Regions from separate parts of the Mesorhizobium sp. WSM4849 genome, predicted to be linked through region 1. Evidence: riboswitches for the same ligand, from Rfam matches in the RefSeq annotation. Region 1 holds a riboswitch; each other region holds the start of a gene.
What was found. A riboswitch is a leader RNA that binds a small molecule or an ion and turns the genes downstream of it on or off. The one in region 1 is predicted to bind thiamine pyrophosphate.

Region 1 (3,268 bases):
GGCGGCACGGCGCGCCTCGCCGCCGGAGAGATCGTTCGGCCGCTCGTCGCCGGACAGGCCGAGATGCTCCATCAGATAGGTGGCGCGGTAGGGATCGTCGGCGGGTCCGAGCCCCGCCTCGACATAGGCGCGGACGCTGGCGAAACCATCCAAGTCGGGCATTTGCGGCAGGTAGCGCACTGTCGCCGAGGGCTGGCGGAACACCTCGCCGTCCTGCGGCTCTATCAATCCCGCAGCGATCTTGAGCAACGTCGATTTGCCCGAGCCGTTGCGGCCGACCAAAGCGATCTTGTCGCCCGCCGACGCCGTCAGTTCCGCCCCGTCGAGCAGCGGCGTGCCACCGAAGGTCAGTTTTATGCCGTCGAGATTGAGAAGTGGCGGCGCCATGTCAGCTTCCAGGTAAGGGGAATGGGTGGGCGAGCAACAGCGCGCGGCCACTGCTCAGCGCAATTTCCAGCCGGCCCTTGACCTCGTTGGAAATGGTCAGCGACGAACCGAACGCCATCTCGATATGGTTCAGCGGCCATTTGGCGCCGGTCACGGTCAGGCCGGTAAGGTCGGAAAAGCCGAGAATCGAAAACAGCGTGCCATCGGCGTAGTCGAAGCCGGCCTTTCCGCGAAGCAAGGGAGTGCCTTCCTGTGCGCCGCTGGTCAAAAGCACCTCCGTCCCTGCCTCGGCCAGTCGGACACTGAGCGCCAGGTGCAGGAAGGCGTGGTCGGTGCGCTTGCCGCCGAACGCGCCGGCGAGCACGAGACTGGTCGCGCCGCGTTCGAGCGCGGCGGCGATAGCCAGTTCGCCGTCGGTCTTGTCCTTTTCTGCCGGAAACACCTGGCGGGCCACGGCGGCCAGCTCGTCCGGCAAGTCCGCCGGCACCGAATCGAAGTCGCCGACCCAGAGTTCCGGCGTCAGGTTCAGCGTCCGGGCATGGCTCATGCCGGCGTCGGCGGCGATGACACGGGAGCCTTCGACCTGGCGGTCGAGCAGCGGCGTGCGGATTAGATCGCCGCCAAGCAGGATGGTGAATTTGCTCATATGCGTGGCCCTTACCAGCCCTGCTTGCCAAACGGAAGGCCGCGTTCCAGATGCCCGGCAAACTTCCGCTTGCGCCGCAACCAGGCTGGGCCTATGTGTCGAAACGCTCTAACGGGGTGCTGGACGCGATCTTCGCGAACCAGCTGAGAGGCGACCATGCCAACCCGCTGAACCTGATCCGGTTTGTACCGGCGGAGGGATTAGACGTTTCGGACAGCCCGACGCCTCAATTCCTTTCAACGCGAACGAAGGAGGCGCCGATGCGCACGTTTTTATACACTCTAGTTTCGGCAGTGCTGCTTGCGGCGACTGTTCCCGCCGGCATCGGGCCGGCATCCGCGCAGGAAAAACTCACCGTCTATACCTATGAGAGCTTCACCGCCGACTGGGGTCCAGGCCCCGCGGTGAAGAAGGCCTTCGAGGCCGAATGCGGCTGTACTCTCGAATTCGTCGCGGTCGCCGACGGCGTCGCCCTGCTCAACCGCGTCAAGCTGGAAGGGGCCGCGACCAAGGCCGACATCGTGCTCGGCCTCGACACCAATCTGACTGCGGAAGCCAAGGCCACCGGCCTGTTTTCGCCGCATGGTGCCGTCATCGATGTCAATGTGCCGGGCGGCTGGAGCGACGATGTTTTCGTGCCGTTCGACTATGGCTATTTCGCCGTCGTCTACGACACCGAAAAGCTGAAGACGCCGCCGAAGAGCCTGAAGGAATTGGTCGAGGGCAATGCCGATGAGAAGATCGTCATCCAGGATCCGCGCACCTCGACGCCCGGTCTCGGCTTGTTGTTGTGGGTGAGGTCGGTTTATGGCGACAAGGCGCCGGAAGCCTGGGCCAAGCTTAGGGCAAAGGTGCTCACCGTGACGCCGGGCTGGAGCGAGGCCTATGGCCTGTTCACCAAGGGCGAGGCGCCGATGGTGCTGTCCTATACCACGTCGCCGGCCTATCACATGGTCGCCGAAAACACCGAACGCTATCAGGCGGCGTCCTTCGAGGAGGGCGCGTATCTGCAGATCGAGGTTGCCGGCATCACCACGTCAGGCGCGAAGAACCCATTGGCGAAACAGTTCCTGACTTTCATGACCGGACCGAAATTCCAGGATGTCATTCCCGAGACCAACTGGATGTTCCCGGCCGGCAAGACCGAGAAGCCGCTCAATCCGGCTTTCGACAAGCTCGTCAAGCCGACCAAGACTTTGCTTTTCAGCCCGGAAGAGGTCGCCGCCAATCGCAAGGCCTGGGTCGACGAATGGCTGTCGGTGATGAGCAAGTAGCTTGTGATTGAAAGATGATTACTCTACGGCGCCCGGGAACTCGACCTCAGCCATATTTTCTGCTTCGACGATCGTTGAACTAGGCAGGGCGGCATGCATACCGGATATCCTGCCGATCCCCGCGTCACCGCCGGCACCATCGCGCTTGCCGCTGTTGCGCTGCTGGTCGGCGGAGCGTTCGCCGGGCTCATCGTCGAAGGCGCCCGCGACCCGTCCGGCGCCGCGTCGACCTTCGATTCCTACCTCTTCCGGGTCGCCCGTTTCACGCTGTTGCAGGCTTTGCTGTCGACACTGCTTTCCGTCGTGCCGGCGCTGTTCGTTGCGCGGGCGCTGTCGCGGCATCCGCGCTTCTTTGGTCGCGGCCTGATCCTGCAGCTCTTCGCCGTGCCGCTTGCGCTGCCGGCCATCGTCGCCGCACTCGGCATTCTGGCTCTCTATGGCCGTGCCGGCTATTTCGCCGGCGTGCTCACCGCGATTGGCGGTCTGGGCTGGCCGGGCATATACGGCCTGTCCGGCATCCTCATCGCCCATGTCTTCTTCAATCTGCCGCTGGCCACGCGGCTGTTCCTTGAAGCGCTGACGACAGTGCCGGCCGACCAGTGGCGGTTGGCGAGCCAGCTCGGCATGGGCGCCAGATCCGCCTTCCGGCTGATTGAATGGCCGACGCTGCGTGCGGCGCTGCCGGGCGTCGCTGGGCTTGTCTTCATGCTCTGCATCACATCCTTTACCATCGTGCTCACGCTGGGCGGCGGGCCGCGTGCGACGACATTGGAGGTCGCCATCTACCAGGCACTGCGTTTCGATTTCGATCCTGCCCGCGCGGTGACGCTGACACTGCTGCAGATCGCGCTGACCTTCGTCGTTGTGCTGGCATTGATGCGGCTTGGCGCCAACATCGTCGGCGACGCCAACCTGCCGGTGGCATCGCGCCGCTATCTTTCGGCCGGCCCGGCCGAGACCG
Region 2 (3,268 bases), on a different contig from region 1:
CCCCGCCACCATGGCCGCAGTGCTCCTGACCGGTTACGGCGGACCGGAAAAGCTTGTCTACCGCACCGACGTGAAAGTGCCCTCGCCCGCCCCGGGCGAGGTGCTGGTCAAGGTCACCGCTTGCGGCATGAACAACACCGATGTCTGGGTGCGACAGGGCGCCTACGGCACGGAGGAAGATGCTGCCGCCGTGTCGACCTGGCGGCGTCAGGGCAACACGCTGACTTTCCCGCGCATCCAGGGCACCGACACCGTCGGCAACATCGTTGCCGTCGGCGATGGTGTTTCTTCGGCCCGCATCGGCGAGCGGGTGATGGTCGACTTCTCCATCTACAACCGCGACGATGATTCACTCGCCGACATCGACTATATGGGCCACGGCCGCGACGGCGGCTATGCCGAATATCAGGCCGTGCCGGCCGAAAATGCCCATGTCGTCGCTACCGACCTAACTGACGTCGAACTCGCCACTTTCTGCTGCGCTTACCTTACCGGCGAACAGATGCTGGAACGCGCCGCATTGATGGCCGGCGAGCGAGTGCTGGTCACCGGCGCGTCGGGCGGCGTCGGCTCCGGCATCGTGCAATTGGCGCGGGCACGCGGCGCCATTCCCTATGCCGTCGTCGGCAAGGGCAAGGAACAGGCGGTGCTCGACATCGGCGCCGAGGCGGTGATCACCCGTGGCGTCGCCGATCTGCCTGCTGCCGTGAACGACGCGACCGACGACCAGCCGATCGACGTGGTTGCCGACCTCGTCGGCGGTGCGATCTTCAATGATCTCTTGCGCATCCTTCGGCCCGAAGGCCGCTACACCACCGCCGGCGCGATTGCCGGCCCGGTCGTGCAACTCGATCTGCGCACCATGTATCTCAAGCAGTTGCAGCTGCATGGTTCGAGCCAGGGCACGCGTGCGGACTTTCGCCGTATCGTCCGCTACATCGAGGAGAAGAAGATCCGGCCGCTGGTCGGTGGCGTCTACAGGCTGTCCGATTTCCACCGTGCCCAGGCGGATTTCATTGCCAAGGATTTTGTCGGCAAGCTGGTGGTCGTTCCGGATGCCGTTTCGGATTTCGCTGCAACCGGTTGACAATCGACTAACAAGCGCTCGGGCTGTTCGCCGACACGGTAAAATCGAGCGCGACATGGCCTTGCGGCGCGCCGAAGCGAAGGAAGGCTTCCGATAGCGTCGCGAACACCGGTCCGGCATCGCCTCTAAGCTTGGTGCAGAAATTCTTCGACCTGTCGAAGACGCCCGAAATCTTGAGAAAGTCGATGCAGCCGTAGATCTCGTCCATGTGATGGCCCTCGCCGAGCGGATAGAGCGAGAACTGCGCGGCGACCTCTTGGCCGAGCTTTTTCGCACCGTCGACATGCGACCGCGCCGCGCCGATGCGCTCGGCCAGGGAGAGCTCGTGACTGCTGCCGGAAATCGGTGTGCAGATCGGATCGTCGGGCTCGCCGGGGCAGCCGCGCGACACCGTCGCCGACAACACGCAGTGCACGCCACTTGCCGCCGCCGAGGCGAACAGATCGCGCATGGCCGGGAAAAGCTGTTCCGGCGGGCCGACGATCAGCGTCGAGATGTCGTCGGTCTCGATGCGGAAATTCGGCCGATAGGAATCCATCGCCGAAATAGCTTTGAGGATGACGCCGACGAAATCGTCGCACATCGGATACAGGGAAATCTGTGCACCTGAAAACACGGTCGCCTCGCTCCGCTGGCATTACCCAGATCAGCTTGAGGGACCGAAGGCTTGGCACCTTCCATCTCAGCCCCGGCAATACGGAGCGCCCCTGTCGATTGGGTGGACGTAGCACCGGCGCGGTGGATGTTCAAGTACGATCCGGGGCAATTGCCGATCGTGGCGCCGCCGGCAAAGCTGCCGATCTCCCCTGCGGAAGATTGGATGCCGCAGCAAGGCTCAAAGCGTACCTGGCTTTCAACGCTCAATACGCGGCGGCTTTCACGAGGCGTTTTTCGTGATGGCTTTGTTTATCTGCAAGACCATTCTGATTTGGCTGCACGACGGCAACAAGGATTCCTGATCCTCTCCTGCAGCGTTATAAGTTTTTCGCAATTTTCTTATAACGCCGCTTGCGTCGCTCGAGATCACGCCGTTACGCGCGCGCCAATTGCGGGACCTGCTTGCCCGCGGCTTCAAGCGATCTTTCGAACGCGTCGATCATCTCATCGACCTGTGGCTCGGTGATGATCAGCGGCGGGCAGAAAGCCAGCGCGTCGCCCATGTTGCGGGATATCACGCCGTTCTGCTGCATGAAACCGTTGACGAGCCCGCCCAGCGCGCCGGCCGTCTCCCACGGCGTCTTGCTCGCCTTGTCGCCGACCAGTTCGACCGCCGCGATCAGGCCGACTCCGCGCACCTCGCCGACAAGCGGGTGCGATTCGAGCTTGCGCAGCCGCTTCTGCATATGCGCGCCGACCGTGCGCGCATTGCCGACAAGGTCGCGCTCCTCGATCAGCTTCAGGTTCTCGAACGCGACTGCCGCCGCAACGGGATGGCCGCCGCCGGTGAAGCCGTGGCCGAAGGTGCCGATGCGATTGCTTTCGTCGGCAATCGGCTCGAAAACCTTTTCGTTGATCAGCAAGGCCGAGATTGGCAGGTAGGACGAAGAAATCTGCTTCGACAGCACCATGATGTCAGGCCTGATGCCGAAGGTCTGCGAGCCGAACATCTCGCCGGTTCGGCCAAAACCGCAGATCACCTCGTCGGCGACGAGCAGGATGTCGTATTTCGACAGGACCGCCTGGATCTTCTCCCAGTAGCCGGCCGGCGGCACGATGACGCCGCCGGCGCCCATGATCGGCTCGCCGAAGAAGGCAGCGATGGTTTCCGGTCCTTCGGCCAGGATCAGCTTTTCCAAGTCGTCGGCAAGCCGGCTCGAAAACTCTGCTTCGCTCTCGCCTGGCAGCGCCTCGCGCCAGTGGTGCGGCGTCGACGTGTGCAGCACATTGGCAATCGGCAGGTCGAAGGACGTGTGGTTGTTGGGCAGGCCGGTCAGGCTTGCAGCGGCAATGGTGACGCCGTGATAGCCGCGATTGCGGCTGATGATCTTCTTGCGTGCCGGCTGGCCGATCGCATTCGACCGGTACCAGATCATCTTCATGGCCGTATCGTTGGCCTCGGAGCCGGAATTGGTGAAATACGCCTTGCTCATCGGCACTGGCGCCATCTGCACCAGCTTCTCGGCGAGATCGATCAGCGGCGAATGCGATTTGGAGCCGAAGTCGTGATAGTAAGGCAGCTTG
Region 3 (3,268 bases), on a different contig from region 1:
TAAGATTCTTGTTCTGTTTGGGTCATCTTGAAGGACTAGTGTCTGAGTCGCAGCGGACTGCCATTCGATCTCTGCGCTGCTCGACCTCAGGATGCCCGATGTGCATGGCTTCGACGGGCTGCTGCAGCTTCGGACCCGCTATCCGCGCCTGCCGGTGGTCATCGCTTCGGGACATGAGGAGCCCAAGATCATTTCCGAAGCGCTGTCCTACGGCGCAGCCGGCTTCGTCCCGAAATCGGCGCGCAAGAGCGATCTGGCCGCCGCCATTCGCTCGGCGATGGAAGGTGCGATCCACGTGCCCGAAACCTATGAAGGCAAGCCGCCGGACGCCGACAGCACCGATCGCGCCGAGATGGTGCAGCGCCTTGCCAAACTGACGCCGCAGCAGGTCGTGGCTTGAGCCGGAACGCCTGTCCTTCCTGCTCGGCGAAGCGTTTTATGCGCGTCGCATCGGTGCGCTCGAAGCCTTCATCATGACGTTCGACCAGGACGCCCGCTACGACAGTCCGAACTTCCTGTGGTTTCGCGAGCGCTATCCGCGCTTTGTCTATGTCGACCGTATCGTCGTCGCGGGAGAAGCGCGTGGCCGCGGCCATGCCCGCAGGCTCTATGAAGATCTATTCGAACATGTTTCGCGTGCCGGCCAGACCATCGTCACTTGCGAGGTGAATGCCGAACCGCCCAATCCGGCTTCGGATGCCTTTCACGCCGCGCTCGGCTTCGTCGAGGTCGTCGACGCGGTGATCCACGGCGGCAAGAAGGCAGTCCGCTACTACACCAGGCGGATCACCGGCTGAGGCAACAGCTCTATCAGTTGCGGTTCAGCCAGGCGCGAGCCGGCTTTTCAACGATGTAATAGCTGCACAAAGCGCAAGCGCGCCGGCCAGCATCAGCAGCGGCGCACTGCCCTGCGAATAGACGAATTTGTAGAACGGCTGCTGCCACAGATAGAGCGAATACGACCACAGCCCCAGCGTCACCATCGGCCAGGAGGACAGGAATCCGGTCAGGTACCGCGTGCTGAAGTCGAGCGAATTGACGGCAAGCGCCAACAGCGGCACCGCGACCAGATAGTGGATAGGCGTCGGCACCGTTTCCATGAACAGAAGAACCGCCCCGACGGACGCCGCAACCGCGACATGCGGCCCCTTGAACAAAGCCGGCAGCCTGTCGCCGGCCTTGAGCAGGCATATCACCGCCGATAGCAGGATCGAGGCGATTCGCACGTCGGTTCGCCAATAGGTCGTCTCGTAGTCCATCCCGAAGACCCAGTAGGAAATCGCACCGTTCGCCATGGCCAGCACCGACAGCGCGCTGAGCAGCATGACGACACGGGCACGCCCCGAAACAACAAAGCTGATCAGCGCCAGGATGACATAGGCATGTTCTTCGACGCACAGCGACCAGATATGGTCGAGCGCGCCGGCGCGGCTGACGAGAATTCCGGCATAGTTGTAGGTGAATGTCAGCGCCGTCAGCGCCGCTTTCCATTTGAAGGCGACAAACGTGCCGGACAAGGCAACCTTCGAAGCGAGGACGAAAACCAGCAGCGCCGGATAGATGCGGGAGAACCGACGCTTGAAAAACGCCTTGAGCGGATAACGGATGCCGCCAGCTAGGCGATAGCTGCTTTCGGCCGGACCCGAATGCGCTTGACAAATCGGAGCCGGCCCGTTCAACCTGGGGCATTCACCAGGGGAGTCCCGGCAAGGGGCTGAGATACTGCTGGCTTTCGCGGCGCAGTGACCCGTTGAACCTGATCCAGTTCATACTGGCGTAGGGACGGTGCAAGCGCTTTGCGGGAGTTTACGCCCGAGGTCCTGTTTCGGCAGGTCAACAGAAGCGTCTTTTCATCCTTCCGGCACAGAACTGGGTCTCCAATGCATGAGCAAAGGAGCCTCACGATGAATGCCCTCACTCCGGTGGTTTCGACGGGACGACTGCCCGCCTCGCGGAAAATCCACAGGCCCGGTGCCATCCACCCGCAGATCAGGGTGCCGATGCGCGAAATCTCCGTCCATCCGACGGCCGGTGAGCCGCCCGTCACCGTTTACGATCCGTCCGGCCCCTATACCGACCCCACCCTCGAAATCAGTATCGAAAAGGGCCTTGCCCGACTTCGCCACGAATGGATCACGGCACGCGGCGATGTCGAGGACTATGACGGCCGCCACGTCCGGCCGGAGGACAACGGATTTGCGGCGGGCGAGCGCCTGACGCCGGAGTTTCCCATTTGCAGCCGGCCACTCAGGGCCAAGCAGGGCAAGGCGGTGACCCAGCTTGCCTATGCGCGCGCCGGCATCATCACGCCTGAAATGGAGTTCGTGGCCATCCGCGAAAACCTTGGTCGCGAGATCCTGCGCGGCAAGCTTGACCGCGACGGCGAAGCCTTCGGCGCAGCGATCCCCGATTTCGTCACACCGGAATTCGTGCGCGACGAGGTGGCGCGCGGGCGGGCTATCATTCCAGCCAACATCAACCATCCGGAGAGCGAGCCGATGATCATCGGCCGCAATTTCCTGGTCAAGATCAATGCCAATATCGGCAATTCAGCCGTCACCTCGTCGATGGCCGAAGAGGTCGAAAAAATGGTCTGGGCGATCCGCTGGGGAGCCGACACCGTCATGGACCTGTCGACCGGTCGCAACATCCACAACATCCGGGAATGGATCGTCCGCAATTCGCCGGTGCCGATCGGAACCGTGCCGCTCTACCAGGCGCTTGAGAAGGTCGGAGGGATCGCCGAGGACCTGACCTGGGAAATCTACCGCGATACGCTGATCGAACAGGCCGAACAGGGCGTCGACTATTTCACCATCCATGCCGGTGTGCGGCTGCACTACATCCCGCTGACGGTCGACCGGGTCACCGGTATCGTCAGCAGAGGCGGTTCGATCATGGCCAAGTGGTGCCTGCATCATCACCGCGAAAGCTTCCTCTACGAGCATTTCGAGGAAATCTGCGACATCTGCCGCGCCTACGACGTGTCGTTCTCGCTCGGCGACGGCCTTCGTCCCGGCTCGATCGCCGACGCCAACGACGCGGCGCAGTTCGCCGAACTGGATACGCTCGGCGAGTTGACAAAGATCGCCTGGGCCAAGGATTGCCAGGTGATGATCGAGGGGCCCGGCCACGTACCGATGCACAAGATCAAGGAGAACATGGACAAGCAGCTCGCTGTTTGCGGCGAGGCGCCGTTCTATACGCTTGGACCACTGACGACCGACATCGCGCCGGGCTATGACCACATCACCTCAGGTATCGGGGC

Region 2: it holds a riboswitch for thiamine pyrophosphate, as region 1 does, so the genes downstream of both, AC0L3L_RS32225 (YkoF family thiamine/hydroxymethylpyrimidine-binding protein) here and thiB (thiamine ABC transporter substrate binding subunit) in region 1, are expected to answer to the same signal.
Region 3: it holds a riboswitch for thiamine pyrophosphate, as region 1 does, so the genes downstream of both, thiC (phosphomethylpyrimidine synthase ThiC) here and thiB (thiamine ABC transporter substrate binding subunit) in region 1, are expected to answer to the same signal.

Annotation. Positions count from the first base shown of each region.
Region 1 covers NZ_JBVVPW010000015.1:27,053-30,320, reverse strand. The annotation lists gene AC0L3L_RS18405 (ABC-F family ATP-binding cassette domain-containing protein) at 1-387, opposite strand, end outside; gene AC0L3L_RS18400 (thiamine diphosphokinase) at 389-1,033, opposite strand; TPP riboswitch at 1,136-1,250, shown strand; gene thiB (thiamine ABC transporter substrate binding subunit) at 1,294-2,307, shown strand; gene thiP (thiamine/thiamine pyrophosphate ABC transporter permease) at 2,401-3,268, shown strand, end outside.
Region 2 covers NZ_JBVVPW010000043.1:23,119-26,386, forward strand. The annotation lists gene AC0L3L_RS32220 (alcohol dehydrogenase family protein) at 1-1,087, shown strand, start outside; gene AC0L3L_RS32225 (YkoF family thiamine/hydroxymethylpyrimidine-binding protein) at 1,095-1,703, opposite strand; TPP riboswitch at 1,694-1,806, opposite strand; gene AC0L3L_RS32230 (aspartate aminotransferase family protein) at 2,119-3,268, opposite strand, start outside.
Region 3 covers NZ_JBVVPW010000025.1:82,824-86,091, reverse strand. The annotation lists partial or broken gene AC0L3L_RS25460 (response regulator) at 74-391, shown strand; partial or broken gene AC0L3L_RS25455 (GNAT family N-acetyltransferase) at 390-797, shown strand; gene AC0L3L_RS25450 (acyltransferase family protein) at 822-1,679, opposite strand; TPP riboswitch at 1,685-1,801, shown strand; gene thiC (phosphomethylpyrimidine synthase ThiC) at 1,905-3,268, shown strand, end outside.